2 regions of the Mesorhizobium sp. 2RAF21 genome follow, and region 1 is predicted to be linked to the other one. Evidence: predicted binding sites of a transcription regulator. Region 1 holds the regulator's gene; the other holds the start of a gene.

Region 1 (14,809 bases):
CCGCCTCCAGCCGGCTTTCCAGCTCGGCTATCGGCGTTTCGGGTGCATCGAACACCAGATTGCCGCTGGCGGCGAGCGTGCGCAGGTTTGCGAAGCCCAGCCCCTCGGCCATCGCCTTGAGGTCGGCCATCACCACGCGGCGCTGCGGCGTGAGCACGATGGAATAGAGCAGCGCAATATAGGTCCGCACTGCCCTACCCTTATCTTCAGACCAAACGGCTCTGCGCGATCGCCGCCTCGATGAAGGAGGAGAACAGCGGGTGCGGTTCCAGCGGCCGGCTCTTCAATTCCGGATGATACTGGACGCCGATGAACCAGGGATGGTCGGGATATTCGACCGTCTCTGGCAGCACGCCGTCGGGCGACATGCCGGCGAACACCAGCCCGCATTCCTCCAGCCGCTGCTTGTAGTCGATGTTGACTTCGTAGCGGTGGCGGTGGCGTTCGGAAATTTTTGTGTCGCCGTAGATGTCGGAGATCTTCGAGCCGGATTCCAGCCGCGCTTCATAGGCGCCAAGCCGCATCGTGCCGCCGAGGTCGCCGGCGGACTGCCGCTTCTCCAGCATGTTGCCCTTCAGCCACTCGGTCATCAGACCGACGACCGGCTCCTTGGTCGGGCCGAACTCCGTCGAGGACGCTTTGTCGATGCCGGCCAGCGAGCGGGCCGCCTCGATGCAGGCCATCTGCATGCCGAAGCAGATGCCGAAATACGGCACCTTGCGTTCGCGCGCGAACTTGGCCGCCAGGATCTTGCCTTCCGAACCGCGTTCGCCGAAACCGCCCGGCACCAGAATGCCGTGCACCTTCTCCAGGAACGGAGCCGGGTCTTCCTTCTCGAACACCTCGCTCTCGATCCAGTCGAGCTTGACCTTGACGCGATTGGCAAGACCGCCATGCGACAATGCCTCGATCAACGACTTATAGGCGTCCTTGAGGCCGGTATATTTGCCGACGATGGCGATGGTGACTTCGCCCTCGGGATTGTGGATGCGCTCGGCCACGCCCTGCCAAGGCTCCATGCGCGGCTTCGGCGCCGGCTCGATGCCGAAGGCGGCAAGCACTTCCGTGTCCAGCCCTTCATTGTGATAGGCCATCGGCACATCGTAGATGTGGCCGACATCGAGCGCCTGGATGACGGCCGATTCGCGCACATTGCAGAACAGCGACAGCTTGCGCCGCTCTTCCTTGGGGATCGAGCGGTCGGCGCGCACGAGCAGGATGTCGGGCGCGATGCCGATCGAACGCAGTTCCTTGACCGAATGCTGCGTCGGCTTGGTCTTCAGTTCGCCGGCCGCCGGGATATAGGGCATCAGCGTCAGGTGCACATAGACGGCATTGTTGCGCGGCAGGTCGTTGCCGAGCTGGCGGATCGCCTCCAGGAACGGCATCGCCTCGATGTCGCCCACCGTGCCGCCGATCTCGCACAGCACGAAATCGTAGTCGTCATTGCCATCGAGCACGAAATTCTTGATCTCATCGGTGACGTGCGGAATGACCTGCACGGTCGCGCCCAGATAGTCGCCGCGCCGCTCGCGCTCGATGATGTTCTTGTAGATGCGACCAGTGGTGATGTTGTCGTTGTGATTGGCCGAGCGGTTGGTGAAACGCTCGTAATGGCCGAGATCGAGATCGGTCTCGGCGCCATCGTCAGTCACGAACACTTCGCCATGCTGGTAAGGCGACATCGTGCCGGGGTCTACATTGAGGTAGGGATCGAGTTTTTTGATGCGCGCGCGGTAGCCGCGCGCCTGCAACAGGGCTCCAAGAGCCGCTGCGGCAATGCCTTTTCCAAGGGAAGAAACCACGCCGCCGGTGATGAATACATATCGGGCCATGGGAACCATCGCTTAGCGCGGCTGAATTGATTCCGCCAGTGGAAAAACCGCCGCGCATGGTTTTTCCCGGAGATGAAGGCTGCCGGAACGCAGCCAAAACAAAAGGGCCGGCTGGAGCCGGCCCTTTCGCCAATTGTGTGTACCGCGTTACAGGACGACGACCTTGGTGCCCATCTTGACGCGGTTGTAGAGCTCGATGACGTGGTCGTTGATCATGCGGAAGCAGCCATTGGAGGCGCTGGTGCCGATCGACTGCGGCGCAATCGTGCCGTGGATGCGCAGATGCGTATCCTTCTTGCCGTCATAGAGGTAGATGGCACGGGCGCCGAGCGGGTTCGCACCGCCGCCGGGCATTCCGTCCTTGTACTGGCCGTATTTCTTCGGCTCGCGTTCCTGCATGTCCTTGGTCGGGATCCAGCGCGGCCATTCCTGCTTGTCGCCGACGGTGGTCATGCCCTTGTACTGCAGGCCTTCCTTGCCGACCGCGATGGCGTAGCGGCGAGCCGTGCCCCAGGATTCGACCAGATAGAGCCGGCGCTCTTCGGTGTTGATGACGATGGTACCGGGCTCGTAGCCGGTGAACGCCACTTCCTGCGGTTCGTATTCCGGCTTCACCTTGAACGGCTTCTTGGACTGCTTGCGGTCGAGCGCGGCGTCGAGCGCGCGCGTCTGCGGCAGCATGGACATCGAAGACGAGCCGGCAGCACCGCCGAACAGACCGGCGAACAGGCCGTTGTTGGGACGCGTAGCGGTTTCACCCGGGCGCGGCTCGCTGCGCAGCTCGCCATTGTTGCCGTTTGAAACGACGTCCTGTGCTTCTGGCGTCAGCGGCTCTTCCACGACAGCGGGGATCGGCTGTACCGGCTTTGCGGTTTCAAGTTTCACCAGCTTCTTGGCCGACTTGGCGTCTTCGGCGTCGGCGTCCTGAACGACCGGCTTCTGACCCTTCTTGGTCAGGAATTCCTGACGGGCGGCATCCGCCTTGGCCTTGGCGGCCTCGCGCATGGCCATCTTGCGGGCTTCGAGCACTTTTTCCTTGGCCAGTTCGCGCTCGACCCGGACCTGCTTCTCCAGTTCCTGGATGCGGGCGAGATCGGCCTCGGTCGGCTTCTTTTTCTTCTTGAGCTGTTTCAGCTCGACAGCGGCGCTCTTGGTCTTGGCGATATCCGCCTTGGCTGCCTTGGTATTGGCTGGCGCGGCCGCATAAGCAGGCGCACCAAGGGTGAGCACGGCACAAAGGCCGGCGAGAATGAAACTGCGAAGCCGCATGGCGAGGTTCCGTCCAGAAGAAATGCGTGTTGCCCACGGCAACAGCGGGCGCCCGGAAGGTGCCTCAATTGCCGCAATTTCGCTATAATCGAACAGCCGGCACCTGCTCAAGCGCCAACGGCACACAGATGAGATCGAATCTTCGTGATTGCCGCGCATTTGCCGCGACTGTGTTCAAACGACAACAGATCGCAACATTACTGTGCCAGCGCCGGCGTTGTTTGCCTGGCTATTGTCCAGAATCGGGACGGACAGCCCGCGCCCGTCCCGCGCCAGCACCCTTCCCTGGATTTCCCGAAGGGCCAGCGCCGCGCGTGCCATTCGCCGCCGCAGCGTGGACGAGCAAATAAAAACGCCCGCCGGACCGGTCGGTCCCACGGGCGTTTCTGGATTGGACAACGCGGCCGCTGGAGCGCCGCGCGCCTGTTCGCTTACTGGTTTGGAACCTGCGGCTGCGCCGGCTGTGCCGGGGCGGGAGCGGTGCCAGCCGGAGCGGTGGTCGCCGCGCCATCGCCGGTCGGCGCGGCCGGAGCCGTCGATTGCGGCTTGGCGGCGCCGTCGCCCGAAGCCGGGGCGGCAGTGCCTGCCGGAGCAGCCGGAGTGACCTGGCCCGGAAGCTTGTCGAGAACGCCCTTGCCGCCGGTCTGCTGCGTCACCGGAGCGCGGTCGAGGAAATCGGTCGCCTTGCCGCCGTAACGCGCCGAGATCGACAGGATCAGCGAAGTGGCGAAGAACAGTGCCGCGAGGATCGCCGTCGCGCGGGTCAGCGCGTTGGCGGCACCGCGGGCGGTCATGAAGCCCGAACCGCCGCCGATGCCGAGACCGCCGCCTTCCGAACGCTGCAGAAGCACGACGCCGACAAGCGCGAGCACGATCATGAGATGGACGACGATCAGGACTGTTTGCATTGTCTACCTTGGCAAAGCTGGCTTGGGCGCCAGCGGCGACCGGTGAACAGGTGGCGGCTCTTACAACGCTTTGATGGCATTTCCAAGCCCGGCACCGGAATATGGGGACCGGTGCCGGCTTTGCAACCGAAAAGCACGCCGTCAGAGGTTGCGATAGGCCTCGGCGATGCCAAGGAAATCGGCCGCCTTGAGGCTGGCGCCGCCGACCAGCGCGCCGTCGACATTGGCGACGCCAAGCAGTTCGACCGCGTTGGATGGCTTGACCGAGCCGCCATAAAGAATGCGCATCTTGGCCGCGGCCGCCTGGCCGAGCTTTTCGGCGAGCTTTTCGCGGATATGGGCATGGGCCTCAGCCACATCCGCGGCCGTCGGCGTCAGGCCGGTACCGATCGCCCAGACCGGCTCATAGGCGAGCACCGCATTGGCGGCTGTCGCGCTGGACGGCACCGAACCCGCGACCTGCGTGGACAGAACATCGAGCGTCGCGCCGCTTTCGCGCTGCGCGCGGGTTTCACCGACGCAGATGATGGCGACCAGCCCGGCGCGCCAGGCGGCCTCGGCCTTGGCGTGGACGGTGGCGTCGCTCTCGCCATGGTCGGTGCGGCGCTCGGAATGGCCGACGATGACATGGCTGGCGCCGGCATCCTTCAGCATCTCGGCCGAGACGTCGCCGGTATGGGCGCCGCTCTGATTGGCATGGCAATCCTCGCCGCCGACGTGAACCGGCGTTCCGGAAACCGTTTCGGCGGCGCGCGACAGCAAGGTCGCCGGCACGCAGACCAGCGCGTCGGTCCTGGCGTCGAGCCCGTTGATGAAGCCCTGGCCGATGGAGCGCAGTTCGGGAAGCGAGGCGCTGGTTCCGTTCATCTTCCAGTTGCCTGCCACGAGAGGGCGTATTCCTGGTGTCATTCTTGTGATCTCCGGCCGGTCTGTCGCGGTCTTCCCTACCAAAATCAGGCCACAAAGCAATCGACAGTGGGCGTGAAGGACGCTATTGCGCTTGGCTTGATTTAATTTGGACAACGACATGCTCTCTACATTGCGGAACGCGGCGGGAACCTGGGTCGCGAAAGCGCTGCTCTCCCTGTTGGTGGTGAGTTTCGCCGTCTGGGGCATCTCCAGCCGCATGATGGGCACCATCGCCGGCCACCACAGTGTGCTGACCACGGGCGGCACTTCCGTCTCCGTCACCGAATACCGCCTCGCCTATGACCGCGAGATCAACGTCATGTCGCAGCAGTTCGGCCAGCGGCTGACGCGCGAACAGGCCAAGCAGCTGGGCGTCGAGAATCGCGTTCTGTCGCAGCTGGTCTCCGGCGCGGTGCTGGACGAGCAGGCGCGCAAGCTCGGCCTCGGCCTTTCGGAAAACCGCATCGCCGAGCTGACCCGCGAGGACGCCGCCTTCAAGGGCGCCGACGGTCAGTTCGACCGCCGCATGTTCGACTATGTGCTGCGCCAGATCGGCATGCGTCCGGAAGACTATCTGAAGAACCGCATGCAGGTGGCCACCCGCCAGCAGATCGTCGAGGCCGTCTCCGACGGCATGAAGGCGCCGGACACCTTCCTCAAGGCTGTCGCCCTTTATCGCGGCGAGGACCGCACCGTCGACTATCTGGTGCTGCCGAAGGCGATGGTTGAGCCGATCAATCCGCCGTCCGACAGCGACCTGAGGGCCTATTTCGAGGCCAACAAGAAGAAATACGCCGCGCCCGAATACCGCAAGTTCTCCTATGTGCGCCTCGAGCCCGAGGACATCATGGACCTCTCCGCGGTGACCGAGCAGCAGATCAAGGACGACTACGAGAAGAACAAGGCGCGCTACACGACGCCTGAAACCCGCACCATCCAGCAGCTCGTCTACAAATCGCCGGAAGCCGCCAAGGCTGCCGTCGATTCGCTGAAGAGCGGCGGCACCTTCGACAAGCTGATCACCGCCGAGGGCAAGACGCCGGCCGACACGCTTCTGGGCACGCTCTCCAAGGACAAGATCGGCGACAAGGCGGTGGCCGAGGCGGCCTTCGCGCTGAACGCCAACGAGGTCAGCCAGGTCATCCAGGGCGCCTTCGGCCCGGTGCTGGTGCGCGTCACCGAGATCAAGCCGGAAGTGGTGAAGCCGGTCGCGGAAGTCACAGCCGAGATCCGCAAGGAACTGGCCGTCAACGAGGCGAGCCGCATCCTGCTCGACACCCACGACGCCTATGAGGACGCCCGCGCCGGCGGCGCCACCATGAAGGAAGCGGCCGAGAAGCTGAAGCTCAAGGTAACCACCGTCGACGCCCTCGACCGCACCGGTCAGCGGCCGGACGCCACCGTGGTCACCGGCCTGCCGGAATCGGTGGCGCTGATCCGCGCCGTGTTCGACGCCGGTCAGGGCATCGAGAACGAAGGCCTGACCACCGCCGACAACGGCTATGTGTTCTATGAACTGAACGGCGTCACCCCTGCCCGCGACCGTCCGCTCGACGAAGTGCGTCAGAAGGTGGTCGCCGACTGGACGCTGGCCGAAGCCGACAAGCGCCTGACCGCCAAGGCCGACGAGCTGGAAAAGCGCGTCAAGGCTGGGGCCACGCTCGAAACCGTCGCCGGCGAACTCAAACTGGAGAAGCAGACCAAGCGCGGCCTCAAGCGCGAGACCGACGACGCCGATTTCGGCAAGGACGGCACCTCCGCCATGTTCGCCGTCGGCGAAGGCGGCTCGGGCGTCGTTTCGGCACCGACCGGCGCCGCCAAGATCCTGTTCAAGGTCGCCGAAGTGTTCGAGCCGGCCGGCGTCGATGCCAACACCATGCCCGACGACGTCAAGAAGACCTTCGCCTCGGGCATGTCCGACGACCTGCTCGACGAACTCGTGGCACAGCTGCGGACGCAGTTCGAGGTGCGCGTCGACCAGACAGCCGTTTCGCAGGCCCAGCAGGTCCAATGAGCGCGCTGAAGCCCCATATCGCCCGCGTGGCGGCCGGGCACAGGCTGTCCTTCGAGGAGGCGCGCGAGGCCTTCGACATCATCATGTCGGGAGACGCGACGCCCGGCCAGATCGGTGGCTTCCTGATGGCGCTGCGCGTGCGCGGCGAGGCGGTGAGCGAGATTTCCGGCGCGGTCGCCACCATGCGCGACAAGATGCTGCGCGTCGAGGCGCCGGCCGGCGCGATCGACATCGTCGGCACCGGCGGCGACGGCTCGCATTCGCTCAACATCTCGACCGCCTCGGCCTTCGTCATCGCCGGCGCCGGCGTGCCGGTGGCCAAGCATGGCAATCGCGGCCTGTCCTCGCAGACCGGTTCGGCCGACGTGCTGACCGGCCTCGGCATCAAGCTCGACCTGACGCCGGAGGCCATCGGCCACTGCATCGCCAAGGCCGGCGTCGGCTTCATGTTCGCGCCGTCGCATCACCCGGCCATGAAACATGTCGGCCCGGTGCGCGGCGAACTCGGCACCCGCACCATCTTCAACCTGCTCGGACCGCTGTCCAACCCGGCCGGCGTCACCCGCCAGATGGTCGGCGTGTTCGCGCCCGAATGGATTTTGCCAGTGGCCGAGACATTGAAGGCGCTGGGCGCCGACCATGCCTGGGTTGCGCATGGCGACGGCTATGACGAGATCACCACCACCGGCGAGACCGAGGTGGCCGAACTGGTTGGCGGCGCGATCCGTAGCTTCAAGCTGACGCCCGAGATGGTCGGTCTCAAGCGGCATTCGAAACAGGATCTGCGCGGCGGCGACGCCGCCTACAATGCCGAGGCGCTGCGCCGCATGCTGGCCGGGGCGCCGGGCGCCTATCGTGATACAGTGCTGATGAACGCCGGCGCCGGACTGGTGGTGGCCGGCAAGGCGGCGACGCTGGAGGACGGCATCGCGCAAGCGGTCGCCGCCATCGACAGCGGCAAGGCCAAGGCGGTGCTCGACCGGCTGGTGAAGGTTTCCAACGAGTAGGGCCATGGCCGATATCCTGCGCAAGATAGAAGCCTACAAGCGCGACGAGATCGCCGCCGCCAAGGCGCGCGTGCCGCTGGCCGAGATGAAGGTGCGCGCCGCCGATGCCGACCGCCCGCGGGGTTTCCTGGCGGCGCTGGAGACAAAACGCGCGGCCGGCGCCTTCGCGCTGATCGCCGAGATCAAGAAGGCGAGCCCGTCCAAGGGGCTGATCCGCGCCGATTTCGATCCGCCGGCGCTGGCGCGCGCCTACCAGGCGGGCGGCGCTGCCTGCCTCTCGGTGCTGACCGACGCACCGTCGTTCCAGGGCGCGCCGGAATTCCTGACCGAGGCGCGCAAGGCTTGTAACCTGCCGGCGCTGCGCAAGGATTTCCTGTTCGATCCCTATCAGGTCTACGAAGCGCGTGCCTGGGGCGCCGACGCCATCCTCATCATCATGGCAAGCGTCGACGACGGGCTGGCCGCCGAGCTCGAGGAAACCGCTTTCTCGCTCGGAATGGACGCGCTGATCGAAGTTCACGACGAGGAAGAAACGACGCGGGCGCTGAAACTGCGCTCGCGCCTCATCGGCATCAACAACCGCAATCTGCGCACCTTCGAGACCAGCCTCGAAACCTCGGAGCGCCTCGCCGGCATGGTGCCGGACGGGCGCCTGCTGGTCAGCGAAAGCGGCATCTTCACCCATGAAGACTGCCGCCGCATGGAAAAGAGCGGCATCGGCACCTTCCTGGTCGGCGAAAGCCTGATGCGACAGGCCGACGTGACCGGCGCCACGCGCACGCTTCTCGGGCTCGACGCCAGGGCCGAGGCCCTCTGACCGTGGCCGGCAGCGCCCTCACCCATCTTGGCGCTCAGGGCGAGGCGCATATGGTCGATGTCGGCGACAAGGCCGAGACGGTTCGCACTGCGGTGGCCGAAGGTTTTGTTGCCATGCAGGCCGACACGCTCGCCATGATCCTTGCGGGCAATGCCAAGAAAGGCGATGTGCTGGGCACCGCCCGCATCGCCGGCATCATGGCCGCCAAGAAGGCGCATGAACTGATCCCGCTCTGCCATCCGCTGCTTTTGACCAAGGTTTCGGTCGATATCGAGCCGGACCACGCCCTTCCCGGCCTGAAGGTAACGGCGCTGGCGCGCGTCACCGGCAAGACCGGTGTCGAGATGGAGGCGCTGACGGCCGCCTCGGTCGCCTGCCTCACCATCTACGATATGGCGAAGGCGGTGGACCGCGCCATGACCATTTCCGGTATCCGGCTGGTCGAGAAGACCGGCGGCAAATCCGGCGACTACAAGGCGGGTGCCTGATGTCGCTGGTGCCGGTCGACGACGCGCTGGCGCGCCTTCTCGGCGACGCCATGCCGCTGCCCGCCGAAACCATCCCGCTTGCCGAGGCTTATGACCGGGTTCTGGCCGAGCCGCTGGTGGCGCTGCGCACGCAACCGCCTTTCGACGCCTCCGCCATGGACGGCTATGCCGCCCGCGGCGCGGACGTGGCGGCTGCGGCGGGTCGCCTCACGGTGATCGGCCAGGCGCCGGCGGGCCGCGGATTCACCGGAACGGTGGGACCCGGCGAGACCGTGCGCATCTTCACCGGAGCGCCGCTGCCGGCCGGCGCCGACACCGTCGTCATTCAGGAAAACGTGCGCAATCTCGGCGACGGCAAGGTCGAACTTCTGGAGCCGACCGCCGAAGGGCGCAATGTGCGCCGCAAGGGCCTGGATTTCGAGAGCGGCAACGTGCTGCTCGACAAAGGCCGGCTGCTTGACGCCGCCGCTTTGTCGCTTGCCGCCTCCGCCAATCACCCCACGGTGGCTGTCGTTCGCCGGCCGCTGGTCGCCATCATCGCCACCGGCGACGAATTGCTGCCGCCGGGCAGCGTGCTTGGTTCCGGCCAGATCATCTCGTCCAACGCCTATGGCGTCGCCGCCGCGGCGCAGGCGGTGGGCGCCAGGGCGCTCGACCTCGGCATCGCCGCCGACCGCAAGGACGCGATCGCCGCTTTGGTCAGGCATGCCGTCGACGCCGGTGCCGACATCATCGTCACGCTGGGCGGCGCCTCGGTGGGCGACCACGATTTGGTCCACGACGTGCTGACCGGCGAAGGCATGACGCTCGACTTCTGGAAGCTCGCCATGCGCCCCGGCAAGCCCCTGCTGTTCGGCCGCATGGGCGCCATTCGCTGCATCGGCCTGCCCGGCAATCCGGTCGCCAGCCTGGTCTGCTCGCAACTGTTCCTGAAACCGCTGCTCGCCCGCCTCGGCGGGCGCCTCTTCAGGCAAGACATGCGCGAGGTGAAACTGGCAAGTAATATGCCGGCTAATGATCGGCGCCAGGATTATGTTCGCGCGGTCGTGGAGGAGCGCGCTGGCGCCCTCATCGCCACCCCGTTGGGCATCCAGGACTCCTCGATGCTGCGCACGCTGGCCGATGCCAACGGGCTGATCGTGCGCCCGCCCTTCGCCGCCGCCGCTATCGCCGGCGAGCCCTGCCAGGTGCTGATGCTGCGCTGACGAGCGGAGCAAAAAACTGGCGGCAGCGAAGAACTGTTTTCAAGCCGCCGCACGTCCGCCTCGGACGTACAAAAAGCTCTTTAATCCCTTGAATTTACGCGTTGTTTTTACCGAACACCGATCCCGATTCTCGAACCGTCGCGCGCGGCATCGTTAGGTGAATCAGGTCGCCGCCACGCGCTTCGGCAGCACGAGATCGCCGACGGTGTAGGTGTGAAATTCGCTTTTGGACACCGCGTCCAGCTTGCGGAACTTCTCCACGAAGACTGGATCGGAGAAGAACGTGTCGACATCGCCGGCGCCCTGGATCGCTTCGACATTCACGACCGTTTGTCCGTCCGTGCTCTTGGCCAGCGTGCTCCAGAGGAAACCTTCCTTGCGTTCGGCGACATAGTGCACGACGTCCTGGATGATGGCGAAAGCCTCCTCCTGCTTTCCGGGGTGGGCGTGGATGACGTTGACGATGAAGGTCGTTGGCTGGGGAGTGGCCGCGAAGGCGGCGTTCGATTGGGTGGTCATGCGTATCTCCATTTGAGGATCGCGGCGGACTGTGCGCGACGGCATCTGGATATCGGGACGGAAATATCGGATAAATGGTCCGGTATTCTCATCACATCGGATATTTTTTCCGGAATTGGCTCTCCATGGATACGCTTGGAACGCTTGGCATTTTCATTCAGGTGGCCGAGGCGGGAAGTTTCGCGAGCGCTGCGCAACGGCTCGGCCTGTCAGGTTCCGCTGTCGGCAAGGCCATCCTGCGGCTCGAGGACGAGATGGGCGCGCGCCTTTTTCACCGCTCGACGCGCAGTATGGCGCTGACCGAGGAAGGCAGTTTTTTCCTCGACAGCTGCCGGCGCATCCAGGCGGAATTCGAACAAGCTCAGGCCCAGCTGTCGCGGTCGCAGGCGACCCCGCGCGGGCAGCTTCGCGTGAGCCTTCCCCTGGCCGGCATGCTTTTGATGCCGACGCTGTCGGCTTTCATGGCAACATATCCGCAGATCAACCTCGATCTCGATTTCACCGACCGGCTTGTCGATGTCATCGAGGAGGGTTTCGACGCCGTCGTTCGAACGGGCGACGTCAAGGACACGCGCCTGATGAGCCGCAAGCTCGGGACATTCAGGCACATGATTGTCGCGGCACCCGAATATCTCGCCGAAAACGGCAGGCCGAGTGTGCCGGAGGACCTCCTCCTGCATCGGTGCCTGCATCATCGCTTCGCGAATTCGGGACGGCTCGAACCGTGGCCGCTGGCGCGCGATGGACGCGAGCTGAAGCTCGACCTTCCCGTCACCACGGTCGCCAGCACGTTGGAACCATTGATCTATCTCGCCGAACGATCTTTCGGCATCACATGCCTTCCGCCGTTTGCCGTATCCTCAGGCCTGGCCGAGAGAAAGCTGGTGCCGCTACTGGAAGACTACCTTAGCGAGGCCGGGACGTTTCGGATCCTTTGGCCGACCAACCGATACCTCTCGCCCAAGGTTCGGGTTTTTGTCGACTACATGGCTGCGAATCTTTTTGCCGAGTAATCACCAGGCTGGAAGGCGCGGGACGCGTAGCAGCAACGTCTTTGTCGGCCGGCTTGGCACAATCCGGCCGGGCCGTGCCTTTGTTGCAGGCCCGGGCTCTTCACACCGCGCGCCTGTTCTGCTCAACCATGCAGTGGCGCCTCGATTCTGCCATTTGCAAAGCCACTCGCCCCGGCGCGACGAAAAAGTCGAGATCGAGTTCCGGCGGCATCAGGCTGAACAAAGCGTCAACAGATTCATTAAACTTTAAATGGTTGCGGAACACAAATGGAACAGATAGTGTTTGTTCCGGGTTTGTTTTACTGATTCCGGTTCCAGTCCCCTGGGGGTGACAATGCTGACACGCAAGCAACACGAGCTTCTGCTCTTCATCCACGAACGACTGAAAGAAAGCGGCATCCCACCCTCTTTCGACGAGATGAAGGAGGCGCTCGATCTTGCATCGAAGTCCGGCATCCACCGCCTGATCACCGCTCTGGAAGAGCGCGGCTTCATCCGCCGGCTGCCGAACCGGGCCCGGGCGCTCGAAGTTTTGCGTCTGCCCGATTCCATCGCGCCCGGCCTCAACGCGGCCAGGAGGTTTTCGCCGGCCGTCATCCAAGGCAGCCTCGGCCGCCCGGCGGCCAAGGAGCCGCAGCGCCCGCAGTCGGCCAGCAATGACGACGATGCCGGCTCCGCCGTTTCCATTCCCGTCATGGGCCGCATCGCCGCCGGTGTGCCGATCGACGCCATCCAGCACCGCACGCATTCCATCTCGGTGCCGCCTGACATGATTTCGGGCGGTGACCACTATGCCCTTGAGGTCAAAGGCGATTCGATGATCGAGGCCGGCATTTTCGACGGCGACACGGTCATCATCCGCAATGCCAACACCGCCAATCCCGGCGAGATCGTCGTGGCACTGGTCGACGAGGAGGAAGCGACGCTGAAGCGCTTCCGCCGCAAGGGCGCGTCGATTGCGCTGGAGGCCGCCAATCCGGCCTATGAAACCCGCATTTTCGGGCCGGACCGGGTCAAGGTGCAAGGCAAGCTGGTCGGCCTGATCCGCCGCTATTAATGAGGCCGGAACCGGTCGGCTCGACGCGCTCGGAGCCGGCTCCAAGCGCTCGTAGCAGGTCTCTTTCCTCCGCTGAAATGTCGCGGAGCCGGTTTAGTGGACGCGGTCTTGCCGAATTGATAGCCGGCTAATTTTCTGGCGTTTGAGGCGCGTGATCTCGTTGTTCTGTCGTGACATCAGGACCGTTCGGCGTGGCATCGCGTTTGTTCGCACGCGCATCGCGCCTGTTTGTGTCGGCATCGAATCTGTTTGCCGAGGCATCGAATTTGCCTGCCTTGGCATTGGACTTCACGCGCTCCTGCTGCCGGGGCGGCAGGCCCCTCGCCTCGCGTGAAAACCGGCGCTGCGCGTGCCAGGGCCGGGAGCTGTCTTCGAGGGCGAAGCGCGCCGTTGCGGCAGCAGCGGCATTTTGCGGGTCGAAATAGACCGCCGCGCTGCCGGCGCGGGCCAGATCCTGTCGGGTGATGACGACGACGGCGGCGTCCTCGCAAAGATCGCGCGCCGTGGCGTCGTCGATGACGATCACGGCGGCGACCGCACAGGCGGGCTTCGCGGCGCGCGCATTGGGCGCCGTCGCCACGACCGGGCCATCGGGATGGCGGGCAAAGCAGAGATCCTGCGCACACAGAAACGGCGTGCCGGGCGGCAGGTCCTGCGCGTCCGCCAAGGCGACGCCGGCCGATGCCGCCGTCTCGGGAAGGACGACAGTCTCGGCATCGAGCGCGCGGCGCCAATTGTCGAGCGTGAACGCATTGGGGCGCGGCCGGCTGACCGCCAGTTCGCCGCCGCCGATGGGCATGGCGACGAGGCGCGCATCCTCGGCCACCAGCACGTCGGGCGTCTCGACATCGTCCATCGCCACGATGCCGGCGAAGGCCAGCGGCACGGCGAGCAGCCGCAGCCATGTCGTGGCCATGGCGCCGATCGCCAGTGCGGCCGTGACCAGCAAAACCGATTGCGTCGAGACGAGCCCGACGGCATCGACCGGCGAGCGTGCTGAGATCCATTCGGCGATCGCCATCATCGCCGACAACCCCTTGCCCATGGCGTAGAGGAACGGTCCGTCGGCCCCGAACGGCATGGCGAGCGCGCTGAAAACGGCGGCCGGCATGACGACAAGCGAGACGATCGGCATCACGGCAAGGTTGGCGAGCAGGCTGAGCGGCGAAATGCGCTGGAAGTGCCAGGCCGCGAACAAGGCCGTCGCAAGACCGGCGACGATGGACGTCACGGCGAGACCGATCAGCCCCACCAGCGACTTGTGTACGAGAAATCCCGCCAGCGACCGCGCCGGCGGCGGGCCGGTCGGCGCGATGCCCCGGCGTTCGGACCAGGCAGCATAGGCACCGATCAGCGCGGCGGTGGCGGCAAACGACATCTGGAAGGAGGGCCCGACCACCTCGTGCGGCGCGATCAGGATGACGACGACCGCCGATATCGCCAGATTGCGCATCGACAGCGCGGCACGATCCAAGAGAACGGCGACCAGCATCACCGCCAGCATGATGAAGCTGCGTTCGGCGGCCACCACCATGCCGGAGATGGCGAGATAGGCTGCGATCGAGACCAGCGCGGCAAGGGCGGCATATTTCTTCACCGGATGCCGCGCCGAAAAATCCGGAAACAGCGCGAAGGTCCCGCGCAGCAGCGCCATCACGGTGCCGGCCACCAGCGCCATGTGCAGGCCGGAAATGGAGATGATGTGGTAGATGCCGGTGCGCCGCATCGCCTCGTTGACGGATTCTGGAATGCCGGCGCGCACGCCGAC
Region 2 (14,809 bases), on a different contig from region 1:
CGGTCGGCGCGGCCGGAAAATCCTTGATGCGGCCTGTCGCGCTCACCGCCGTGCCCGCCAATCCGCCGATCGACAATTTGTCGATCTCCAGCGTACCGGCGCGCAACCGCAGCGCAGTGTCCAGCGTGTCGGCGGAAAAGCCCCAGGCATTGACCGGCCCGGCCTTGATCTTGGCGTCCAGATCGCTCGCGGCGAAGCGGCTGGAACCCTTGTCCGATACGAATAGCGAGGCGAACGCCGTCAGCCCTTCGACATCGAGGGCGCTGCCTTCCAACTGCATCGCCACGGCCGGCCTCGCTCCGGTCGACTGGTTGGCGTCGAGGCTGCCGCGAAAGCTGGCCTTGCCGAGCGCCAGTTCGAGGTCGTCGAACTTCTGGCGGGCATCGGTCAGGTCGACCTTGGCGCGGAATCCCGCTCCAGGCAGGCGGCGGATCGCCTCATCGACATCTTTCGACAACCAGGCGGCAAAGCCGGAAGGTTGCGCCACCGCCAGGAGCAGCGAGCCGGTGAACCGCACTTCCCCGTCGACGCCGAGCAGTCCGTCGGCTTCCAATGTGGCGCGGCCGGGCAACGTCGCCGCCAGCGATTTGACCGCCCATCCGCCGCTGGTGGGTTCGGCCGATACGGCAACGTCGCGGATCGTGGTGTCACCCGCCACCACCGCCGGCAGCTTCACCTCGACCGTGCCGGGCATGGCCGGCTTGGGCAGCGCGAGCAGAACCCGCTCCAGCGCCGCAACGCGTTGCGGCATCGTCACGCCCGGACCTGCGCCGGATGCCTCGTCGAACTGTACCTGGGCGCCGCTGGCGGTGATGGCGAAGCGCGGGTCGGCACCGAGGTCGATTGAGGCCTTGCCGTCGGCCGAATAAGGATTGTCGAGCGGCCCGGTCTCGAAACGGAATTCGTTGACGGCCAGCTTGCTGTGATCGAGCTGGAATTTACCGGTCAACCGATAGCCGGGCGGTGCCTTGCCACCTTCCGCAGTGCCCGTCGCGCCTGCGTCCGGCTTGCCTTCGGCGGCCGGCCGGGCGCCATTGTCGCCAAACAGGCGGAATTGGCCTGCATAAAGCGCCTTGCCGTCCTCGACGCCAGCCGTGCCGTCTGTCTCGAAGGACAACGGGTAACCCTCGGGGTCGGCTTTGACCTTCAGCGCGATCTTGCCGGCCCCGTCCGCCTTGCCGGTCGTAGCATTGACGCGCGTGGCCACGCCGTCGGCCTTCAGCGCACCTTCCATGCGCCACGGTCCGGCCAGCGATTTTGCCGAGACGACGGCATTGATATCGCTCAAAAGATGGGTGCGGCCGCTCGCCTCCTGGCGCAGTTCGACAGAACCGCCGGTCACCGTCAGCTTTTCGATCGAAACTTGCGCAGGATCGAAGGGCGAAGACGGCCGCACCGTCCAATCGACCTTCCCATCCGCCGCGATGCCGATCGTCGCCTTGGGTCGCACCAGCCGCATATCGAAGATCAGCACCTCGCCGCGCAGGAACGGCGCCAGCTCCGCATCCATCGAGAAGGTGTCGACCGTCATTGCAGCAGCACCGCCGGGACCGCCCGCCACTGACACGTCGGTGAAGGTCACCGACGGGAACGGCAGCAGCCGCGCCGTGGCGCTGCCTTTCACTGTCACCTTGCGGCCAAGGATGGCACTCGCCTCGCGCTCGAAGTCGGCACGGTAGCCCGTCCAGTCGATGAACGGCGGCACCACCAGCGCCGCAAGCAGCGCCAGCACGAACAGGCCACCGAAGATAACGAACAGGCGTGCGAGCATCACTCCGAAACCGCTGGGTAAAAATGTGCCCGCAATCTAACGGCAATGCTGCGTTGATAAAGTGGCATCTCGCAATCCATTACATTTGTCGGTGCATTCGTGAATGTCGCTGATGGAAAAATGACGAAATCCACGCGCTAGTTTCGCCTTGCACTGCCTGGCCGCGTCTTGTCGGGTCGGGGGGCGTTTCATAAAATGAGCTCATACTGAAATAGAGATCCAACCGTGTTCAGAATAGCCGCCGCCTCCCTCATCGGATTTGCCGCCCTTGTGGGCGTTTCCACCGTACCGGCCAGCGCCGGGCGCACCGTGACATGTTCGTCCAATGGCGACCAATACAACGAATGCCAAGCCGATTTCCGATCCGCCGTCATCCTGCGACAGAAATCGGACAGCCCCTGCATCCGCAACCGCACCTGGGGTTACGACCGTGATTCAGGTACCATCTGGGTCGATGGTGGGTGCCGCGCCGTCTTCGGCGAAGGTTCGCCTAGCCGTCGCCCCGTGCGTCGTTACTATGACGACAATGGCGGCGGCATCATCATCGAACGGCGCCGCGACTACGATCCCTATTACGACCGTCGCTATGACGATCGCCGTCGGGACGACTGCTTCTTCAACGGCGATTGCTAGCCGCAATGTGACCGAGAGGCGGGCGGAACGGCTCACCGTTCCGCCCGTTTTGTTTTATCTGCCGGGACAGCCTTGTTCCGACGCCGGCCGCTGCATCAGGACGACCTCGCGCGATGTGCCCTCATCGTCCCGCTGGCTTCGTGAGACTTCAAGGAACCCCAAGCGTCGATAGAAGCCTATGGCCGCCACATTGGCCGCATAGACCTCCAGGTCGAGCGTTCCTTTCAGCGTTGCGGCGTACAGCACCAGCGCTTTGCCATGCCCGCTGCCATGCGCGGTCGGGTCGACGAACAGCCCGCCAATGAAATTGTCGATCAGGCCGATGAACCCGACCTGGCTGCCATTGTCCTCGACGACCCAATTCTCGGCTTGTGGCAGGTAGGTATTCCTGACCTTGGCCTGCTGATCGAGCAGTTCCGTCTCGCTCAGGAAAGGATGGCCGACCCGCGACGCCGCCAGCCAGATTTCGGCGAGCCGGTCACGGTCGAGATCGTCACGATAGGCGCGGATCGTCGCGCCACGGTCTTTTATCATGGAAATGTCCTTGGAATTTTTAGTTTCAGAGAGTGGCGCGCACGCGCCAGCATCGGCCTTGCGGCCTCCCGGTCGTGACCGGCATTCAGCGATGAACGTCTCTGCGCATAAAATTCCCGATTGGACGAAATGGCAGTAGCCGAGCCTGTCCGGACGATCAATGCGGCGGATTGGCCGAGGCCGGCAGGATCTTGCCCGGGTTCATGATGTTTAGCGGATCGAGCGCATGCTTGATCTGGCGCATCACGTCGACGCCGCGACCGTGCTCGGCTCTCAGGAACCCGGCCTTGCCCTGGCCGATGCCGTGCTCGCCGGTACAGGTGCCCTCCATCGCGATCGCCCGCATGTTGAGCCGGGCGACAAAGCGCTCGACCAGCGCCACCTCGCCGGCATCGTTCGGGTTCATCAACGCCAGCACGTGGAAGTTACCGTCGCCGGCATGGCCGACGATCGGCGCGATCAACCCCATCTCGGCGATGTCGGCCTCGGTTGCAGCCACGCATTCCGCCAATCGCGAAATCGGCACGCAGACGTCGGTGGACAGTCCTTTCGCGCCGGGCCGCAAGGTCAGCGAGGCCCAATAGGCATCATGGCGCGCCTTCCACAGCTTCGTCCGCTCCTCGGCAACGGTGGTCCACAGAAACGGTCCGCCGCCGTTTTCCTCGGCGATCATGCCGAAGGTCTCCGCCTGTTCGGCCACGCCTGCATCGCTGCCGTGGAATTCCAGGAACAGGCATGGGCTCTCGGGATAATCGAGCTTGGAATAGGCTTTCATCGCCCGCATTTGCAACGCGTTGACCAATTCGATACGCGCAACCGGAATACCCATCTGGATGGTCTGGATCACCGCCCGCGACGCCGCCTCCAGCGTCGGGAACGGGCAGACGCCGCCCGAAATCGCCTGCGGAATGCCCTGCAACTTCAGCGTCAGTTCCGTGATGATGCCAAGCGTGCCCTCCGAACCGACCAGAAGCCGAGTGAGGTCATAGCCGGCCGAGCTCTTCCTGGCGCGTTTGCCGGTCGTCACCGCCTCGCCGTCTGCCATCACCGCCGTCAGCGACAGGACATTCTCGCGCATGGTGCCATAGCGCACCGCATTGGTGCCCGATGCCCTGGTCGCCGCCATGCCGCCCAAAGTGGCGTTGGCGCCGGGATCGATCGGGAAGAATAGGCCGGTGTCGCGCAGATACTGGTTGAGCTGCTCGCGCGTCACGCCAGGCTCTATCCGGCAGTCGAGATCCTCGGCATTGACGGCGAGGATCCGGTTCATGCGCGACAGGTCGACCGAGATGCCGCCGCCCGGCGCGTTGACATGGCCCTCCAGCGAGGTACCGACACCGAAGGCGATCACCGGCACGTGGTGTGCAGCACAGGCCCGCACCACCGCCTGTACCTCTTCCGTCGTCTCGCAGAAGGCGACGCCATCCGGCGCCTGTGTCGGGATATAGGTGGTGGTGTGGGCGTGCTGCTCGCGGATCGCCTGCCCGGTCTGAAAGCGCTCGTCGAGCTGCAGTTTCAGGATACCGAGGACGGCGGCAATACCTTCCTCGTTGCGTTCGACCGATACGAGGTCGCTCAGGGCCATGCTTTCCTCCGCGAATGGACCAGCGCGGCCCTTGCTCTCACCTTATGGACACGTAGTCTGCCGTGCCATTCGGCTTTGTCCAGCGCCAGAGGAAACTACGCGATGCCCATCCCCGCCCCTTTTGTCTCCCGCGTCATGGATATCCAAAAGGACTGGATCGACTATAACGGCCACCTCAACATGGCCTATTACAACGTGCTGTTCGACCGCTGTTCGGACGAAGCCTTCGAGCTGATGGGCATGGGGCCAGACTATGCCGTGGGCCGCAAGCTCACCATCTACACGGCCGAAGTGCATGTCTGCTACGTGCAGGAACTGCATCTCGACCACAAGGTGACCGCCACCTTCCAGCTTCTCGACCACGATGAGAAGCGGCTGCGCGTCTATCAGGAAATCCGCCATGTCGACGGCTGGCTGGCCGCCACATCCGAATCGCTTTCGCTGCATGTCGACATGAGCGGGCCGAAGGTCGCTCCCTTCCCGGCGGATGTGCTGGCCAAGGTGGAAGCGATGCGCGCCGCCCATGCCGGCCTGGCCCTCCCCGAACGCGCCGGTCGTTCGATCGGCATCCGCCGAAAGACGGTCTAGATGAAGCCGCATCGGCTGCGTTAACCTTAATCAATATTGAACAGGGAGAAGCCGTTTCGCGCCGTTGAGCGAATCAGCGGCGCGCACGAAAACACGGCAGCGGGAGGCCGGCACGAAGCGCGGAGGATGGCCGGAGGAAGCCGGCCGAAGGACGAGCATGAAAATCGACATCGAGGCTCTCTCGGCCAAGCTGGCCGCCGACCCGCGCATCAGCGACTACGATTTCTGGCGTTCGCTGAAGAACCTCAACAACGAAATCTTCCAGATCGCCAACTCCAACGAGCCGATCCCTTTTGACATGCTGCGCTGGCGCGCCATCCTCAAGCAGGCGCGCTCGAAACGCGGGCCGGGTTGAATTCCGGCCACGTCAAAAAGAGGCGCGCCATGCACGCCTCTCCACAAATGCTTAGCCGAATGTGTGAAATTCCTGGGCGAACCCGTTCGCGCCCGCGCCTTCAGGTCACCAGCGACAGCGTCGAGGCGAAGGCCAAAAGGAAGGACGCCGCCACCATGAACGCATAGGCGCGCGGCAGGTCGAACAGGATCATGTGGCCGGCGATCCAGGCGGTGCCGGCGGCACCCAGCGCATAAAGGAAGCCGTTGCGGTGGCCCATGACGAGGTTGGCTGCCATCAGCCCGCCAATGATCAACGCGCCGAACACGATGATGACGGCGATGGCGGCCTTGTCGAAATTATCGTCCATTCTGGGTCCGGATCCTTTGGGGTCGAATGGTTTTTCCATGACATCGCCTTGACTGGCTTCTAGTAGCGCCGACAGACTTAAACGACCGCGCCCACGGGGCAAGACTAAACTCGCGCGCGGCGGCGATAACAAGGCGGCACTGTGGATTTCGGGAAACGCTTGCCGGCTTCCACGCCCTTGTCCCGGCCCATCATCTCTCCGCATCATGCCCAAGCGCGCGCAGCGCCGCCTTCAATGGCGAACGCGCGGTAACCGGCGAAGACTGGATGATCGCCGTGTTGGTCATCGCATAGGGAATGATGCGGTCGATCAACCGCTCCAGCTCGGCGACCGAACCGACATGGGCAAGCGCGATGAAACAATCCTCGCCGGTGACGCGATCGCATAAGGCGATCTCCGGCAGGCCGCGGATGATTTCGGCGACGGTAGCAAGCTGGCCGGGCACGGGCCTGATACGCAGCCATGCCGAAAGCGGCAGGCCAAGCGCGGTCGAACTGATGCGCACCGTGTAGGCCTCGATCACGCCGCTTTCCTGCAACCGCCTGATCCGCTCGGCCACGCTCGGCGCCGACAGCCCCACCGAACGCGCAAGCTCCGCGATGCTGGTCCGCGCGTCCTTTTCCAGAAGCCGCAGCAGCTTCACGTCGATCGCATCGATGTCGGCATTTTCGTTTCCGAGTCTCATCGGTCAAAACCATCTCCGTTTTCAAGGCATATCGAGTTTCCAGGGCACCATCCGCTCATATGGAAAAGCTGTTTTCCCTGCGATGATGATGCCATGAGCGATCAAGCGCAACCCCTTGCTACCAGCCGGCTGGTGACCAGCATCCCCGCACCGGCCTGGTTCCTCGTCAGCGCCGTCTTCCATTACCTTGGTCCGGCTTTCGCGGTGCTGCTTTTCGCGCAGATCGGCGTGCTTGGCATGGCCTGGTTGCGCATCGGTGTCGCGGCGCTCATCTTCCTGCCGTTGACGCGGCCATGGCGCACCTTCGCGCATACCGATGCGGCCACCAGGCGGTTGTTGGTTGCCTTCGGCGTCTGCCTCGCGATCATGAATTGCTCCTTTTACCTGGCGCTCGACCGCCTGCCGATCTCGCTGGTGGCGGCGATCGAATTCGTCGGCACCATCGGCGTGGCACTGGTCGGCCTGCGCAGCGCCCGCAATGTCGCGGCGCTGGTCGTCGCTGTCGCTGGCGTCCTCATCCTCATCGACATCCGCTGGGCAAGCGATCCCGTCGGCCTGGGTTTCGCTTTCCTGAATGGCGGCCTGTTCGTTGCCTACATCGTGCTCGGCCATCGCGTTTCGCGCGCCGAAACAGGCGGCCTGACCGGCCTCGGCGCCGCAATGGCGGTCGCCTTTGTCGTCGTGCTGCCGGTCGGCTTCGGACAAGCCCTGCCCGCCTTTTCCTCGCCCATGCTTTTGATGGCGGCCGCCGGCGTCGGCATCTGTTCCTCGGTTATTCCTTACATCTGCGATCAGTTCGCCATGGCTCGCCTGCCGCGCGCCACCTTTGCGCTGATGCTGGCGCTGCTGCCGGCCGTGGCGACACTGATCGGTGCTATCGTGTTGCGCCAGATACCCGAGATGAAGGACCTCGCTGGCGTCGCGCTGGTGGTGGCCGGCGTTGCCATGCACAAGCCGGCGCCGGCGCGCAACTGAGCCCCCTCGACGTTCAGGCGAGTTTTTGCTTCAGGAAGGTGGTGGTGCGCTCCCAAGCGAGATCCGCCGCCTTCTTGTCATAGCGCGCCGCCGACGTATCGTTGTTGAAGGCGTGGTTGACGCCGTCATAGACGAAAATCTTGTAATCCTTCTTGTTGGCGTCGAGCGCCGCGCGGAAGGCGTCGATGCCGGCGTCGATGCGTTCGTCCAGGCCGGCATAATGCAACAGCAGCGACGCCTTGATCTTGGGCACGTCCTCGGCCTTCGGCTGCATGCCGTAATAAGCGACGGCGGCCGCAAGGTCCGGCGCGTGGACCGCCATCTGGTTGACCATGCCGCCGCCCCAGCAAAAGCCGATCGCACCGACTTTGCCATTGGCGTCGGCCTTCAAGAAAGCGATAGACGCCGCCGCGTCGGTAACCGTGCGGTCGGCATCAAGCTGCGAGATCATCTCGCGCGCCTTGTCCTCGTCGTCCGGCGTACCGCCGAGCGACGACAGAAGGTCCGGCGCCAGCGCGACGAAACCTTCCAGAGCGACGCGACGCGCGATGTCCCGGATATGCTCGTTCAGGCCCCGGTTCTCGTGCACGACGACAACCGTGCCTGCCTTGCCGTCCTGTTTCGCAGGCCGCACCAGATAGGCTTTCACGGCGCCATTGCTGCCGGGATAGGTAATATCCTGCGCTTTCACGCGCGGATCGTCGGCCGCGACGATGGATGCCGCCGCGGCATTGGCCGACAGCAGCGGCGCGATGACGGCAGCCGCGGCGCCGGAGCCGGCCAAGCGGGTCAGCTTGTCCATGAAGCCGCGACGGTCGAGCGTCAGATGCGTGTATTCGTCATAGGCGTCGATCATCGCCTGGGTGATGGCCGGCCTGGTCATGTCATACTCCCGCGGTCAACGCCGGCCAGAATAAGGAGCCCGTCCAGAGCGTCGAATCACGACGAAGTGAATGGCCTCGTCCGAGCGACCATTCCATGCTTTGCCGGAGCCCGCGCAACGGGCACGGATATGGCGAAAGGTGAGCCCCATGAATGCCCAGGACGTTGTGAATACGATTGCGCAGAAAACCAGCATAGACCAGCCGACGACGGAAAAGGTGGTCGGCACCATCCTGTCGGTCATCCAGCATGAAGTCGACGCCGCCACGGTCGAGCCGTGGTTCGCCAAGCTGCCGGGCGCCGACCAGCTCGCCCAGCAATATGACGTGATGAGCGCGGCTCCCGCCAGCGGTGGCGGCGGGTTGCTCGGTTCGCTGCAGTCGGCGCTCGGCGGCATCCTCGGTGGCAAGGCCGGCGCGCTGGTCAACGGCGTCGCGCAGCTGGAATCGACCGGCCTCAGCATGGCGCAGATCCAGCAGGCCGCCGCCACGCTGATCCAGCAGGCGAAAACCGCCGCCGGTCCGCAATTGACCAGCCAGGTGCTGGATTCCGTGCCGGGCCTCAAGAGTCAGCTCGGCCTCTAGAAGAAAAAGGGCGCAAGAAGCCGGAAGGCCATGCCTTCCGGCCACAGCTCTGAACCGCAGCGGTACTGCCGGTCAGCCGGCCGTCACGATCTGCATGAAACGGATGCGATTGCCGAACGGGTCGATGACCTCGACCTCCAGCCGGTCGTCGACCTTTTCCAGCCCGGGCTTCATGTAGCGGTAGTCCTTCGCCGCCAGTTCGCGCTGGAAGGCCTCGACGCCGCTCATATAGACGACCATGTTGCCGCCCGGGCTGGCGTCGCCCGAATGTTCGGACAGATGCAGCCTGAGGCCTGCCCGGGATACCTGCGTGTAGAGCGGGAAATTATCGCCGTAGCGATGCTCCCAATCCACCGTGAAACCGAGGAAGCCGAGATAGAACTCGTGCGCCTTGGCGACGTCGAAGATACGCACGATCGGAACCGCCTGTTCGAAGGTGATATCGCCTGCATCGGCGGCCGGTGCCCCCGCCTGCCCGGCTCTGTCTTCGATCCGGGCGGACAGGATGTTCCAATTGTCGAGGCCGAACTGGCAGGCAACGATCTCCAGCGCCTCGGAATGGGAAATGTCGATTTTCTTGACGGCAAGCGTCTCGCGCATGGCTTTCGCCATCGCCTTGGCATCCAGGAATGTGCGCATAATGCGATCCTTCTCGTCAGGGCGCTCAGGCTTCACCGGGGTCCGCATTGCCGGCGCCTTCGCCCCAAGGGACAAGGACCAGACTGAAGTGTCGCGACGCATTCGCCATACCCATTTCGGGGCGCGGACTGCCGGCTGCGTCGAGCCGTAATCGACGCTAGCCGCATCCTGCTGGTGGCGTCAATGGCCCGCAAACCCGCCAAATTAGGGAACAGTGTGTGAACATTGCTGGCCTTTCTCGCCCGAATCACTACATTCGGAGGCGAAATGGCCGGCGACCCCCACGACATGCCCTTCTTCGACGAGGACGATGCTCCGCGTTTCGACAGCGCGCGTGCACCCGCACCACAGTCAGGCCCCTCCGGCATCGCCGCCCGCGCCATGGCCGCCCGCCAGGGCCACAACAACCCGCCCGACTATCTGAAGGGGCTGAACCCCGAGCAGCGCCAGGCGGTGGAAACCACCGAAGGTCCCGTGCTGGTGCTGGCCGGCGCCGGCACCGGCAAGACACGCGTGCTCACCACCCGCATCGCCCATATCCTCAGCCAGGGCCTCGCCTTCCCTTCGCAGATCCTAGCCGTCACCTTCACCAACAAGGCCGCGCGCGAGATGAAGCAGCGCGTCGGCATCCTCGTCGGCGAGGCGGTCGAGGGCATGCCGTGGCTGGGCACCTTCCACTCCATCGGCGTCAAGCTGCTCCGCCGCCATGCCGAACTTGCCGGCCTGCGCTCGGACTTCACCATCCTCGACACCGACGACGTCATCCGTCTGATCAAGCAGCTGATCCAGGCCGAGGGGCTGGACGACAAGCGCTGGGCGCCGCGCACCTTCGCGCAGATGATCGACGGCTGGAAGAACAAGGGTCTCGGCCCCGACGAGATTCCGGAAGGCGATGCGCGCGCCTTTGCCAATGGCCGTGGCCGCGAGCTCTACCGTGCCTATCAGGACCGGCTGACCACGCTGAACGCCTGCGACTTCGGCGACCTGTTGCTGCACCCGATCCGCATCTTCCGCCAGCATCACGACGTGCTGGCCGAGTACCACCGCAAGTTCAAATACATCCTCGTCGACGAATACCAGGACACCAACACCGCTCAGTACATGTGGCTCAGGCTGCTCGCGCAGCGACCGAAACAGCCCTCTTCTCCCCGTTCACGGGGAGAAGATGCCGGCAGGCAGATGAGGGGCGGCGCAAACGTCTCCGAGGCGAGCTCCCGCCCCTCACCCGGTCCTGCGGACCACCCTCTCCCCGTGAACGGGGAGAGGGAAAGAAACCTCGTCAACATCTGCTGCGTCGGCGACGACGACCAGTCGATCTATGGCTGGCGCGGCGCCGAGGTGGACAACATCCTGCGCTTCGAGAAGGATTTTCCGGGTGCCACCGTCATCCGCCTGGAGCGCAACTACCGCTCCACCGCCCATATCCTGGGTGCCGCCGCCCATCTCATCGCCCACAATGAAGGCCGCCTCGGCAAGACGCTGTTCACCGACCGGCCCGACCCGGAAGACCCCAAGGTCAATGTGCACGCCGCCTGGGATTCCGACGAAGAAGCACGCGCCGTCGGCGAGACCATCGAGGCCTATCAGCGAGACCGCCACAAGCTGAACGACATGGCCATCCTGGTGCGCGCCTCCTTCCAGATGCGCTCCTTCGAGGATCGCTTCATCGAGATCGGCCTCAACTACCGTGTCATCGGCGGCCCGCGCTTCTACGAGCGCCAGGAAATCCGCGACGCCATGGCCTTCTTCCGCGTCGTCGCCCAGGGCGCCGACGACCTTGCCTTCGAGCGCATCGTCAACGTGCCGAAGCGCGGCCTCGGCGACGCCACCATCCGCCAGATCCACGACACGGCGCGCGCGCTGCGCGTTCCGATGCTGGAGGCCGCCGGCAAGCTCGCCGAAAGCGACGAACTGAAGCCGAAGCCGCGCGCCGCCTTGCGCGAGGTCGCCGCCAACTTCGCCCGTTGGCAAAGCCTGCTCGACACCACGCCGCACACCGAACTCGCCGAGACAATTCTCGAGGAGAGCGGCTACACCGACATGTGGAAGAACGACCGTTCGGCCGACGCGCCGGGTCGTCTCGAAAACCTCAAGGAGCTGATCCGCTCCATGGAGGAGTATGAATCGCTGCGCGCCTTCCTCGAACATGTCGCGCTGGTGATGGACGCCGAGCAGAATGAGGGTCTCGACGCCGTCTCGATCATGACCCTGCATTCGGCCAAGGGGCTGGAGTTCGAGACCGTGTTCCTGCCCGGCTGGGAGGAAGGCCTGTTTCCCCACCAGCGCGCGCTGGACGAAGGCGGCCGCTCGGGCCTGGAAGAGGAACGGCGGCTGGCCTATGTCGGCCTCACCCGCGCCAAGAAGAACCTGCATCTGTGGTTCGTCTCCAACCGCCGCATTCACGGGCTGTGGCAATCGACCATCCCGTCGCGCTTCCTCGACGAATTGCCGGAAGCCCATGTCGAGGTGCAGGAGGGCGGTGGCTCGAACTATGGCGGCTACGGCAATCCTTATGGCGGCGGTGCCTTCGCTTCCGGGCGCGGCGGTTTTTCAGCCGGACGCCAGAACCCTTACGGCGCCTCGCGCTTCGACAGCCTCGGCTCGCCGTCCGGCGGTTTTGCCGGCCGTGGCGACCAGAAAGGCGGCGCAGCCGGACAAGAAAGGGGCCAGGGCGGCGCCTTCTCCAACAGCTATGCCACGCCCGGTTGGGCACGCGCGCAACAAAACCGCACCGAGGCGACCAGCCGCAATTGGGGCACGCGCAGCGGCCACCAGGTCGAGCGCATCGGCTATGGCGAGGTCGATTCCGGCTACGGCGCCGGCCGCACTTCGGTGAAGGGCCGCACCATCGAGGGTGAATTGGTGGCGAAGTCCGTCGCCGACCAGCCATCGGCCTTCAAGGTCGGCGACCGCGTCTTCCACCAGAAGTTCGGCAACGGCAATATTTCCGCGATCGACGGCAACAAGCTGACCATCGATTTCGACCGCGCCGGCCAGAAGAAGGTGCTGGACGGGTTCGTGACGGCGGTGTGAGAAACCGCCGAACGCGTTCAATTTTTAACCCGGCCAACAAGCTCAAACAGACAGAAGCGCTTGCCGCAAGCGCCTGAAGAGGCTTGGTGAACTTCGCCAAGCCTCGACGATCCAAGCCATCGCCGAGGGTCGGTGATGTCTGCGCCCGGCCTCCCGGAAACGCGCCGCATTCGAAGCTTGAAACGCCATGCACTTGGCTTTTCATCTCCTGCGCGGGCCGCTTCCACGCCCTTCCCTAACGTCATTTTCTTTGGGTGAATCGGACAAAAATCCTTGCCATGTGGCGTTTTTGCCGCTTTCTTGCCTTTTTAGGAGGGTTTGTCGCGGCGGGCTCCAATCCAAAGAGGGGCATCACAGGGATTGGTTAACCATCTTTGTCCATCCTTTGAGACGATCGGCAATGGAACGCGCCGCTTCGCCGGCCTCCCGGCGGGCGAATGGGTAGCGCGGTTTCCACGTGTAGCGCCGATTGAAAGAAGTTCGGTTGGCATGGCGTTCGCGCGTGAAGTAGTCCGGGGCGGCGGTTCCGCAAACGGTCTGAAAAAAATCCTCGCCCGCTCGGGCAAATTAGTCGCCTGGGTGGCCATCCCCGGCGCGGGTGTTGCCCTTGCGCTATGGTCGCTGGCAACCGTCGCGGGCGCCTATTCGGCCGCCACTTCGATCCGCGCCAATGCGCATTTCATGCCCGTGCGTGCCAGCACCGCCATGGTCGATCCGCGCGGTGGCGAAGCGGCGTCCAAGCTCAAACAAGCGCTTGTCGCGCGCGAATGGGCGAAATTCCGACGGCAGGCCGAGGCAGAGAAGCTGGCGATGGCGGAAAAGGCCAAGACGGCAGCCGCTGCCGCTTTGGTGGCGAACGCCCCGCTCGGTGAACGCTTCGCCGCAACCGCATCGATTTCCGCAACGCCCGACGCCGATCGTTTCGGCCCGCAGCTCGCCGAGCCGGAACGCGCCGCGCGCGTTGCGCTCGCGCTCTCTGGCCCGTCCAATGTCGAGCTCGGTTTCGCCGAGCCATCGCCGACGCCCGACGCCGCCGTGCGCGATGTTCTGGTGGCGAGCCTGGTGCTGCCCGACCAGCAGGACGACAGTGGTGATCAGGAGATCGCGCTGGCCGATCCCGGCCAGACCGACGCGCCCGCTTTCGCCGCCGTGCCGGACAGCGGACCGCTGCCGGTCTATCGCCCTCGCGCCGAAGAGCGCCCGAAGGCGGAAGAAAAGCCGCGCCGTGCCGAGGCGACACCTCAGCCCGTGACCCCACCGGCCCCGAAGCCGAAGCGCATCACCCAACCGTCGCAGCCGGTGCTCGCCTATGCGCGACCGGACAATCCGGCGGAAAGCGGCGGTCTTGGCCAAGCGTTCCGCAACCTGTTCTCTTCGCCCGGCTCCAGCGCCCGTGCCGGCAACGGTACCGCCGTCTACGACATCGCCTCCGCCACCGTCACCATGCCCGATGGCTCCAGGCTGGAGGCGCATTCCGGCATTGGCGAAATGGCCGACAATGTCCGCTACGTGAACCAGAAGATGCGCGGCCCGACGCCGCCCGACACCTACAATCTGTCGATGCGGGAATCCTTGTTCCACGGCGTCGAGGCGATCCGCCTCACCCCCACCGACGGCAAGACCAAGCATGGCCGCACCGGCCTGCTCGCGCATTCCTATCTGCTGCGCGGCGGCCGCGCGCAGTCGCATGGCTGCGTTGCCTTCAAGGACTACAAGCGCTTCCTCGCCGCCTTCAAGCAGGGCAAGATCAAGCGGCTGGTGGTAGTGGGCGGCAGTTCGCGCGGCAAGGCGGCCACCGTCGCCGACAATGGTCGCGGCGTCTGAACCTTTCCTAGCCTAGCCTGGCCGCTCTATGATGGCTTGCAGCTGATTCTACCATAGGCTGCAGCGGGAGAGAGCATGGGCAAAGGCCGCGTCGAAGCATTCACCGACGGCGTCGTCGCCATCATCATCACCATCATGGTGCTGGAACTGAAAGTGCCCGAAGGCGAAACCTTCTCGGCGCTGGTGCCGCAGTGGCCGATCTTCCTGTCCTACGTGCTGTCCTTCGTCAATGTCGGCATCTACTGGAACAACCTGCACAACATGTTCCACACGGTGGAACGGGTGGACGGCCGCGTTTTATGGGCGAACCTGCATCTTTTGTTCTGGCTGTCGCTGATGCCGGCAACCACCGCCTTCATGGGCGAGAACCAT

What was found. Region 1 encodes LexA, which represses DNA repair genes until DNA is damaged. Its sites were predicted from a motif close to TGTTCNNNNTGTGTTCNG; they were not measured.
Region 2: AB4136_RS07455 (ATP-dependent helicase) is a predicted target of LexA. The motif match lies at 9,788-9,805, and genes of this name have one in related genera.

Annotation. Positions count from the first base shown of each region.
Region 1 covers NZ_JBFRGM010000021.1:11,275-26,083, forward strand. The annotation lists gene AB4136_RS26845 (DUF1697 domain-containing protein) at 1-190, opposite strand, end outside; gene AB4136_RS26850 (CTP synthase) at 207-1,844, opposite strand; gene AB4136_RS26855 (L,D-transpeptidase) at 1,983-3,104, opposite strand; gene secG (preprotein translocase subunit SecG) at 3,536-4,012, opposite strand; gene tpiA (triose-phosphate isomerase) at 4,154-4,921, opposite strand; gene AB4136_RS26870 (peptidyl-prolyl cis-trans isomerase) at 5,040-6,935, shown strand; gene trpD (anthranilate phosphoribosyltransferase) at 6,932-7,942, shown strand; gene trpC (indole-3-glycerol phosphate synthase TrpC) at 7,947-8,759, shown strand; gene moaC (cyclic pyranopterin monophosphate synthase MoaC) at 8,762-9,247, shown strand; gene AB4136_RS26890 (molybdopterin molybdotransferase MoeA) at 9,247-10,452, shown strand; gene AB4136_RS26895 (antibiotic biosynthesis monooxygenase) at 10,615-10,971, opposite strand; gene AB4136_RS26900 (LysR family transcriptional regulator) at 11,097-11,984, shown strand; gene lexA (transcriptional repressor LexA) at 12,319-13,041, shown strand; gene AB4136_RS26910 (ComEC/Rec2 family competence protein) at 13,169-14,809, opposite strand, start outside.
Region 2 covers NZ_JBFRGM010000004.1:12,049-26,857, reverse strand. The annotation lists gene AB4136_RS07515 (AsmA family protein) at 1-1,771, opposite strand, end outside; gene AB4136_RS07510 (DUF3011 domain-containing protein) at 1,997-2,404, shown strand; gene AB4136_RS07505 (GNAT family N-acetyltransferase) at 2,459-2,938, opposite strand; gene AB4136_RS07500 (FAD-linked oxidase C-terminal domain-containing protein) at 3,096-4,523, opposite strand; gene AB4136_RS07495 (thioesterase family protein) at 4,626-5,111, shown strand; gene AB4136_RS07490 (hypothetical protein) at 5,269-5,466, shown strand; gene AB4136_RS07485 (hypothetical protein) at 5,567-5,815, opposite strand; gene AB4136_RS07480 (Lrp/AsnC family transcriptional regulator) at 6,006-6,500, opposite strand; gene AB4136_RS07475 (EamA family transporter) at 6,594-7,475, shown strand; gene AB4136_RS07470 (dienelactone hydrolase family protein) at 7,489-8,358, opposite strand; gene AB4136_RS07465 (hypothetical protein) at 8,507-8,941, shown strand; gene AB4136_RS07460 (glyoxalase superfamily protein) at 9,014-9,580, opposite strand; gene AB4136_RS07455 (ATP-dependent helicase) at 9,848-12,613, shown strand; gene AB4136_RS07450 (DUF2778 domain-containing protein) at 13,103-14,437, shown strand; gene AB4136_RS07445 (TMEM175 family protein) at 14,513-14,809, shown strand, end outside.